DNA from 2 places in the Luteithermobacter gelatinilyticus genome. Region 2 is predicted to be linked to the other one. Evidence: riboswitches for the same ligand, from Rfam matches in the RefSeq annotation. Region 2 holds a riboswitch; the other holds the start of a gene.
The links. A riboswitch is a leader RNA that binds a small molecule or an ion and turns the genes downstream of it on or off. The one in region 2 is predicted to bind cobalamin.

Region 1: it holds a riboswitch for cobalamin, as region 2 does, so the genes downstream of both, FE788_RS13380 (FecCD family ABC transporter permease) here and FE788_RS03985 (TonB-dependent receptor plug domain-containing protein) in region 2, are expected to answer to the same signal.

Annotation. Positions count from the first base shown of each region.
Region 1 is NZ_CP040517.1:2,977,950-2,982,363, forward strand. Features, by position in the region: gene FE788_RS13370 (cytochrome ubiquinol oxidase subunit I) at 1-356, shown strand, start outside; gene cydB (cytochrome d ubiquinol oxidase subunit II) at 368-1,390, shown strand; cobalamin riboswitch at 1,524-1,738, shown strand; gene FE788_RS13380 (FecCD family ABC transporter permease) at 1,878-2,885, shown strand; gene FE788_RS13385 (ABC transporter ATP-binding protein) at 2,882-3,706, shown strand; gene hutG (N-formylglutamate deformylase) at 3,679-4,414, opposite strand, start outside.
Region 2 is NZ_CP040517.1:878,503-882,916, reverse strand. Features, by position in the region: gene ectB (diaminobutyrate--2-oxoglutarate transaminase) at 1-585, opposite strand, end outside; gene ectA (diaminobutyrate acetyltransferase) at 663-1,163, opposite strand; gene FE788_RS03990 (MarR family winged helix-turn-helix transcriptional regulator) at 1,463-1,954, shown strand; cobalamin riboswitch at 2,006-2,210, shown strand; gene FE788_RS03985 (TonB-dependent receptor plug domain-containing protein) at 2,360-4,222, shown strand; gene FE788_RS03980 (ABC transporter substrate-binding protein) at 4,222-4,414, shown strand, end outside.

The DNA.
Region 1 (4,414 bases), 1.0 Mb from region 2:
GCAAGCGACTCTATGACAGCCGCTGGTTCCAGATCTGGTGTATGGCGCTCACCCCGTCCGGTTTCATTGCCCTGCTCGCGGGCTGGTTTGTGACGGAAGTAGGCCGTCAGCCCTATACGGTTTACGGCCTGCTGCGTACGGATCAGTCCGCCTCCCCGATCCTCGGTGAACAGGTGGCCGTGTCGCTGTTGGCCTTTGTGGTGGTATATACCTTCCTGTTCGGCGCCGCCAGCTATTATATCCTGCGCACGCTTGCCAAAGGCCCGACTGAAAGCAGTGAGGAGGCCGATGAAACCCCGTATGGCGCGCATGGCCTGAAACAGCCGCCCACCGCTGCGGACATGCTGGGTGAATAAGGAGACGAACGATGTTCAATTTTGACAGCTTTCTCAATCTGCCGCTGATCTGGGGCGGCCTGATCGCTACCGCTATCCTGCTTTATGTGCTGCTGGACGGTTTTGATCTGGGGCTTGGCATCCTGTTTCCCTTCGCCCCCGATGAACAAAGTCGGGACCGCATGATGAACAGCATCGCGCCGTTCTGGGACGGGAATGAAACCTGGCTGGTGCTGGGCGGCGGTGGCCTGTTCGCGGCTTTTCCCCTGGCCTATGCGGTACTGTTGCCGGCGCTCTATATTCCGATCATCCTGATGCTGCTGGGGCTGATTTTCCGGGGCGTGGCGTTTGAATTCCGGTTCAAGGCCACAGGCCGGGACCGCCAGCTGTGGGATCTGGCGTTTCATAGCGGTTCGCTGCTGGCCACCTTTATGCAGGGCATGGTGCTAGGTGGGTTCGTGCAGGGAGTTATGGTAGCAGGCCGCAGCTTCGCGGGCGGGCCATTTGACTGGCTCACCGCCTTCAGCGTCATGACCGGTCTCGCCCTGGTGTTCGGCTATACCCTGCTGGGGGCCACCTGGCTGGTAATGAAAACCGACGGCCCCTTGCAACACTGGGCCCGGCGGGTGGCCCGGTATGTATTGGGTTTTGTGGGGCTTGGCCTGGCGTTGGTCAGCCTGACCATGCCATTCCTCAATGAAGGAGTGAAGGAGTTCTGGTTCTCTCTGCCCAACTTCTGGGCATTGTTGCCACTTCCACTGATCACCGCCGGGCTGTTCGCGCTGCTTTGGCGCAGCCTTGGCCGCGGCCGGGAGGTTCAGCCCTTTCTGCTCGCACTCACAATTTTCCTGATGGGGTTCCTGGGGCTCGGCCTCAGCCTCTGGCCCTGGGTTGTGCCCTACCACTTTACACTGGAAGAGGCCGCCGCCGCCCCGGAAAGCCTGTCGCTGCTGTTGGTGGGGGCGGTAATCTTCCTGCCGATGGTGCTCGCTTATACCGCCTGGAGTTATTATGTGTTCCGGGGAAAGACAGCGGAAAATGAAACCACTTACTAAAGGTCAGAAACAATGGCTATGGTTCCTGATCCTGGGGATCGGGAGCCTCGTCGCCACCGGCCTGCTCTCCCTCCTCGTCAAGCTGGTGATGAATATCTTCTGACGCCTGTGCTTGCGGCAATGCCGCTTTTCCGTTATAGCTTTTCCCGATGGTGCCTAGCCCCCGCATCGGGGACCGGGATAATAGGGAACACGGACGGAAATGATTCCGAAACCGTGGCTGTGCCCGCAACTGTATGTGGCGAGCCGCTTGCCCAGAGACCACTGGATCATCATACAGGATCCGGGAAGGTATGCAGACGGCCCTGACCCATGAGCCAGGAAACCTGCCATCACGTCGCCCGCCGGCCCTCGGGACAAGGGACCGGGACGGAACGGATTTTCCCCTCCGGTTATCCCCTTTGGCGACATGACTGTAACATGTGTGACAAGGTGCCCTTTTCGCCCGGGCGCCCTGCATTACGGGAGAGGATCCGGATCAGACATCATGAATGAGCAACACCCGCTTCATCAGCATCTTTTTCACATCTTCCTGTTGGCCCTTGCCCTGCTGATCGGATTTTTCAACCTGTTTATTGGCGAAGTTCCCCTTTCCGCCGGGGATATTCTGGCGGGCCTTGCCGGTACGGGAGACGAAACCACCACCATCATCATACAGGAACTGCGCCTGCCCCGGGTGGCCCTCGGGCTTCTGGCGGGAGCAACCCTGGGACTCAGCGGCGCAGCATTGCAGGGACTGTTACGCAATCCGCTGGCGGACCCCGGGGTGATCGGCGTGTCCTCCAGCGCGGGGCTCGGCGCCGTCATCGCCATTTATTTCGGGCTCAGCGCGAGCCTCCCCCTCACCGTGCCGCTTCTGGCCATGACCGGGGCGCTACTGGCAACCCTGGTGCTGTTGTTTCTCGCCGCCCGCGACGCCAGCATCCTGACCCTGATCCTTGCCGGCATCGGCATCAGTTCACTGGCCACCGCCCTGATGTCCCTGGTTCTTAATTTCGCGCCCACCGCCATGAGCGTACAGGATATGATCATGTGGCTGCTGGGCAGCTTGGAAAACCGTACCATCCAGGACCTGGGACTGGCGCTGCCCTTTATTCTGTTGGGCTGGGGCCTGATGTTGGGGGTCGGACAAGGACTGGACGCCACCAGCCTGGGCGAAGAAACCGCACATACGCTGGGCATCAACCTGAAACGGCTGAGGCTTCAGGTGGTTCTTGGCAGTGCGCTGAGCGTAGGCGCCGTGGTTTCCATCTGTGGAGCGGTGGGTTTTGTGGGGCTGGTGGTGCCCCATATCATGCGCCATTTCGTGGGGCATGCGCCCGGCCGGCTGCTGCTGTCCAGCGCCCTGGGCGGTGCCATTCTGCTGAGCCTCGCCGATCTTGCCACCCGGCTGCCAATAGGGCAGGGGCAGCTGCGCCTGGGCGTGGTCACCGCCTTTGTGGGCGCTCCGCTGTTCCTGTATATCATTTACAAAACCCGGGAGATGATGCGATGAACCATCAGAATGACGGACCGCTCGGACTGTGGGCCGAGGATCTCCGGGTCAAGGTTGGCGGCAGACAGATCCTTAAAGACGTCACCTTCTGTCTGCCCCGAGGCGGGGTTGTGGGCCTGATCGGCCCCAATGGCGCGGGCAAAAGCACTTTGCTGCGCGCCACGTTGAACCTGATCACACCGCAGAGCGGCCGGGTCCGGATTGACGGCCGCGACAGCGCCAGTTTCCCCCCGAAAGAGCGCGCCCGCAAGATCGCCTATATGGCCCAGGGCGCACCGGTACACTGGCCGCTGACGGTGGGGTATCTGGTGGCTCTGGGCCGCATTCCCCATCTCGATCCGTGGCGGAAGCTCGGCGCGCAAGACCAGGCAGCTATCGACCGGGCGCTCAGACTCACCGATACGCTACACTTGAAAGACCGAATCACCACCACACTCTCCGGCGGCGAACGGGCCTGCGCCATGCTGGCACGCGCCATCGTCTCCGACGCGCCCTATCTTCTGGTTGACGAGCCGGTGGCAAGCCTGGATCCGTTTCATCAGTTACAGGTGATGACGATCCTGAAGGATCTGGCGCGCGAAGGACACGGGGTCATGATCGTGCTGCATGACCTCACCCTGGCGCAGCGATTCTGCGATTACCTGATCCTGCTTCATGAGGGCGAAGTGCTGGCGCAGGGCGGCCCAGATACGGTGTTAAACGACGAATACCTTGCCCGCGCCTTCCACATCCGCGCCGCCCGCTGGCGGGAAAACGGGGATCATTTCCTAGTGCCGCGTACGGGGCTTGCGCCTTATGAGCGGGAAACGAAAAACGCCTGATAGGCCCGGAGCATGTCTTTGAGTACCGGCCGCAACGCCTGCGCCCGGTCTTCAAGGAAGGTATAGGGCGCCTCTTCCCGCATATAGCTGGCCTGCGCGATTTCCATCTGAATCGCGTGGATATTCCGCGCCGGATCGCCGTAATGACGGGTGATATAACCGCCCTTGAAACGGCCGTTCAGCACCGTCTCGTAGGGGGACTTTTGACCCAGTTCCAGAAGTCGCGCAGCCACCTCAGGGGCACAGCTCACCCCCCCTCCCGTGCCCAGGTTAAGATCCGGAAGTGTCCCCTCAAAAAACCGTGGCACCCGGCTCTTGATCGAATGGGCATCCCATAACAGGGCAACCCCATATTTTTGCCGCAAACGATCCAGTTCCGCCCGCAGCCGCTTGTGATAAGGCCGCCAGTACCGTTCAACCCGTTCGGCCACTTCGTCCGACGTCGGGGTCTCACCGTCAAGATAAAGCGGTTGGTCGTCAAAACTGGTGGTCGGGCAGATTTCCGTCTCGCTCTGTCCTGGATAAAGCGCGCTGCCGCCGGGATCCCGGTTCAGATCCACCACATACCGGCTGTAGCGGGCCCGGATCACCGAAGCCCCAAGCTCCCGGCAAAAATCATACAACCGGTCCACATGCCAGTCGGTATCCGCCAGTTCCCACCCCACTCCTGTCATGCGGCCGGCAAGGGCCCCGGGAATCTCCTGACCC
Region 2 (4,414 bases):
CAGATATTCCGTGGTATCCACCCCGTCCCCCAAATAGCCATCAAACGGCATGAAGGTGGTGCCGGTCAGGGGAATACCGGATGCGTTGCGGTGATGGCTGTTGCCCGTTGCCGCCATAGCGCCCACAGACACCCCATGAAACCCGTTGGTAAAGGAAATGATGTTATGACGGCCTTTGACATTACGCGCCAGCTTCAGGGCGGCTTCGACGGCATTGGTGCCGGTCGGCCCCGTAAACTGAACCACATAATTCATCTTTCGGGGGCTGAGAATAATTTCATCAAACGCCTTGAGAAAGGCTTCCTTGGCCTCTGTATGCATATCAAGGCCATGGGCAATACCATCCCGGGCAATATAATCCAGTAACTCCCCCTTGAGATAAGGGTGGTTGTGCCCATAGTTCAGCGTTCCTGCCCCCGCCAGAAAATCAAGATATTTTTTATCTTCCTGATCATAGAGATAGCCCCCATCCGCCCGGGTAAAAACCGTCGGAAATGACCGGGCGTAACTGCACACTTCCGATTCCATTTCCTCAAAAATATCGGGGGTGTCATTGTTCACGGCAAGTGCCGGCTTGCTGGACATGGAAACTCCTCTTTTTAGATCCATTGGGGTTAAGAATGTTTGGTTTCGATAAAATTCAGGGACTTGGTCCCAGAACCCTAAATGAAATAGGTTCTGAAAGGCCCAATCTCGGCCAGAAACTCACTGTCATGACGTCCCTGAAAATCCTGATCGCGATCAAAGAATTCCTTTTTGACGATGCGGGCGCTCAAATCCCGCGCCAGGGAGGAAAACAAGCCCCAGGAGGCCGCATTGTCTTCGGTGATGGTGGTGTGCAACCAGTTCACGGAACGACAGGCCGGGCGCGACAACAACTCCATCAGCATTTTCTTGCCAAGGCCGGTGCCTCGGGCCGTCTCGTCAACCGCCACCTGCCAGACAAAAATGGTATTGCTGGTCCGCGGGGGAATATATCCTGACACAAACCCGACCACCCCGCCGTCATTTTCGGCCACAACACAGGTTTCGGCAAAATGACGACACTGCAACAGATTGCAATACAGGGAATTTTCATCCAGCGGTTCGCACCGACCGATCAGGTCATGCACCGCAACGGCGTCTTCCTGCCGGGGTTCCCGCATTCGATAGTCAGAAAGCATAACGATACAAAGCCCATCCTTTACTTTGAACTTCAAGATAAATTTTGGTATTTATTTAGTATTTCTATATATTTTTTTCAAGCAATTACAGGAATAATTCAGGAATTATTTCGTAAATAATATTATTATTTAAAATTTGATACTCAAATTATTCTTTTTGTGAATTTTGTGAAATAATCCGACCATTTGTATTAACGTTTCTTACAAGACAGGATATGTCACAAAAGATGTCCTTGAGCTTTGCCTAGTCCCATGCCACCTTTCTGGACAAACGACAGAAACCAAGGTGATCAAAAATTATGGATGCCAAAGAAAAAGTCTTAGTTGCCCTGCGCCGGATCATTCGCGCCACGGACCTGCATTCCAAAAGGCTGGCCCGGGAAACCGGCCTGACCCTGCCACAGCTTCTGCTGCTGCAAACGATCCATGAACTTGGTGACGTGACCATCGGCCGTCTGGCGCAGGAAATGAACCTGACCCAGGCCACAGTCACAACCATTGTTGACCGCTTGTCCGCCGCCGACATGGTGTTTCGGGAACGCGACTCCCAGGACAAGCGTAAGGTTCTGGTTCACCTGACAGATAAGGGGCATGCGACACTGACCAAGGCCCCCCCCGCCCTGCAGGATAAATTCAGCACCCAATTTGACCAACTGGAGGACTGGGAACAAAGCTTTATCCTCGCAGCCCTACAACGGGTGGCCCAGATGATGGATGCAGAACGTCTGGACGCCTCGCCGGTTCTGGATGTCGGGGATATCACCCGGGAAGAAAACGACCGGCAGTCCTGAGGGCCCCTCTTCTCAGACGAATTCTTAGTTGATCAACTTGCCAACTCTGTGTATATATCAGCCGCAGATGGTGCCCTTCGGGGTTAAAAGGGAACACGGTACGGAATATATTCTGTGAATTTCCCAAGCCGTGGCTGTGCCCGCAACTGTAATTGGCGAGCTTCTTTTCTTTAAATGTCACTGGACCCTGTCCGGGAAGGCGAAACAGAAGCAATAACCCAAGAGCCAGGAAACCTGCCATCTGGTCGCCCACCTGACCATCGGGACAATGGATCAGGGCGGAACATCCGTATTGGCGACAGGAGTTGCTGGTGCGGAGGGTCGGGTGTTTTCCCAAAATCTCCTCACAAGCGCATGGTTCACAAACAGTCGGTCCTTTTGCGACTGAATGAGGAGTATAATATTATGAGGAAACACCATCTTACGGGACGTACAAGCCTACTGGCCTTTCTCATCACCTTTCACGCCCTTCCGGGTTATGCTGAAAGTGCCGCCGAAAGTGCTTATGTGGCGGACGAGGAAATCGTCGTCACCGCCACCCGGTACGCCCGGCCTCTGTCCGAAGTGGGCAGCAGCATTGAAACACTTGATTCCGATGACCTGACAACCACCCAGACGGTGTTTATTCAGGACGCCTTGCAGACCATCCCTGGTCTTACCCTCAACAGCAATGGCGCCTTTGGCGGAACCTCAAGCCTGCGCATCCGTGGGGCAAGTTCAGATCAAACCGTCGTGCTGATCGACGGCATTCAGATCAATGACGTTTCCAGTCCCGGCGGCGGGTATAATTTCGCCCATCTGGACCCCACTGGCATTGACCGCATTGAGGTTCTCAAAGGCCCACAATCCATCCTGTATGGCTCCGACGCCATTGGTGGGGTAATCAACATTATTACCGCCACGGGCAAACCCGGTCTGGGGGGCGGGTTTTCCGTGGAGGGCGGCTCTTATAACACGCTTCGCAGCAGTGGCAGCCTTTATGGCGGCAATGACAAAATCACCTTTAACCTGTCCCTCAGCGGCATCCGCACGGACGGCATTTCCAAAGCCGATGAAAATGACGGGAACACGGAACAGGACGGCTATTGGAATTACACCCTGCACGGCAAAGTCCGCGCCCGGCTTAATGACACATTTAGCACTGAACTGATCAGCCGCTACACGGACAACCGTAATGAATTTGACCAGGCCGGCCCGATGGATGGTGCCGAAATCGGGTATTCCGAGGAATTTCTGATTGGCGCCAAAGGATATCTGAATTTTGCAGATGATCGATTCCGCAATACCTTTTCTGTCGATTATGCAGAAACCAACCGGGAAAGCATTAGCGAAATCTTTGCACCCTTTGTCGCCGAAGGCACCCGCTTTAATCTGGATTATCTGGGGATTGCGGAACTCACGCGGGCCTTCATTCTCTCTTTCGGCGCCCAACACGAAACAAGTAAAGCGGCAAGCGTGTCAGACAAGTCTTTTGACATCGACAGCCTGTTCAGTGAACTCAGCTGGCAGGGTCTAGAAGGCTTCACACTTACAGCCGGATTACGTTATGATGATCACAGCCAATATGGCGCAACCACGACACCGCGATTTACCGCCTCCTATTACCGCGAAGCCACCGGCACCAAGGTTTTTGCCAACTGGGCCGAAGGCTTCAAGGCGCCCAGCGTGTTCCAGTTGACCTTTGTCTGTACTTTTTGCGGGCTTTCGGCGCCCAATCCCGACCTCAAGCCGGAAGAATCCGAAGGCTGGGAAATCGGCATTGAGCAAGCTTTTCTGCAAGATCGTCTTTTTCTTGCGGCCACGTATTTCCGCCAGGATGTGGACAATATGATCGACTTTTCCTTTACCTCAGGATATGACAACATCAACAGGGTCAGGTCCCAAGGCGTGGAACTGCGGCTGGTCGGGCAGATCACAGACACGCTGAAGATCAGCGGCAACTACACCTATACGGACGCCACAGACCGCAACAGTGGCGAAAAGCTTATCCGCGTGCCCGAACATATGGCTTATGGCCAGATGGACTGGCAGGCTACGGACAGGCTGGGCATCAACCTTGCCGCCACCTATAACGGGGAAGAAAACGACAGAGGCGGCCAAATCATTTCGTCCTGGCTCCGCATTGACCTCAGGGCCCGCTACCGGCTGCAAGATCATATCGAAATCTTCGGCCGGATTGATAACCTGTTTGATAAGGAATATCAGCAGGTTCTGGGTTATGGCACTCCGGACCGGTCTGTCTATGCCGGTATAAGAGGAACATTCTGATGAAAAAGACGGCCTTCCTTATCAGACGCCTGATCTGCCGGATGGCCGTCGTCTTTCTTGGGGGGCTCGGCTGTGGTGCCCAAGCGGAGGACAGCCTGCCCAAGGTCATCTCCCTGGACTATTGCGCAGACCAGTATGTTCTGGCCCTGGCAGAGCGCAGCCAGATTTTGGCCCTGTCAATGGATGCTACCG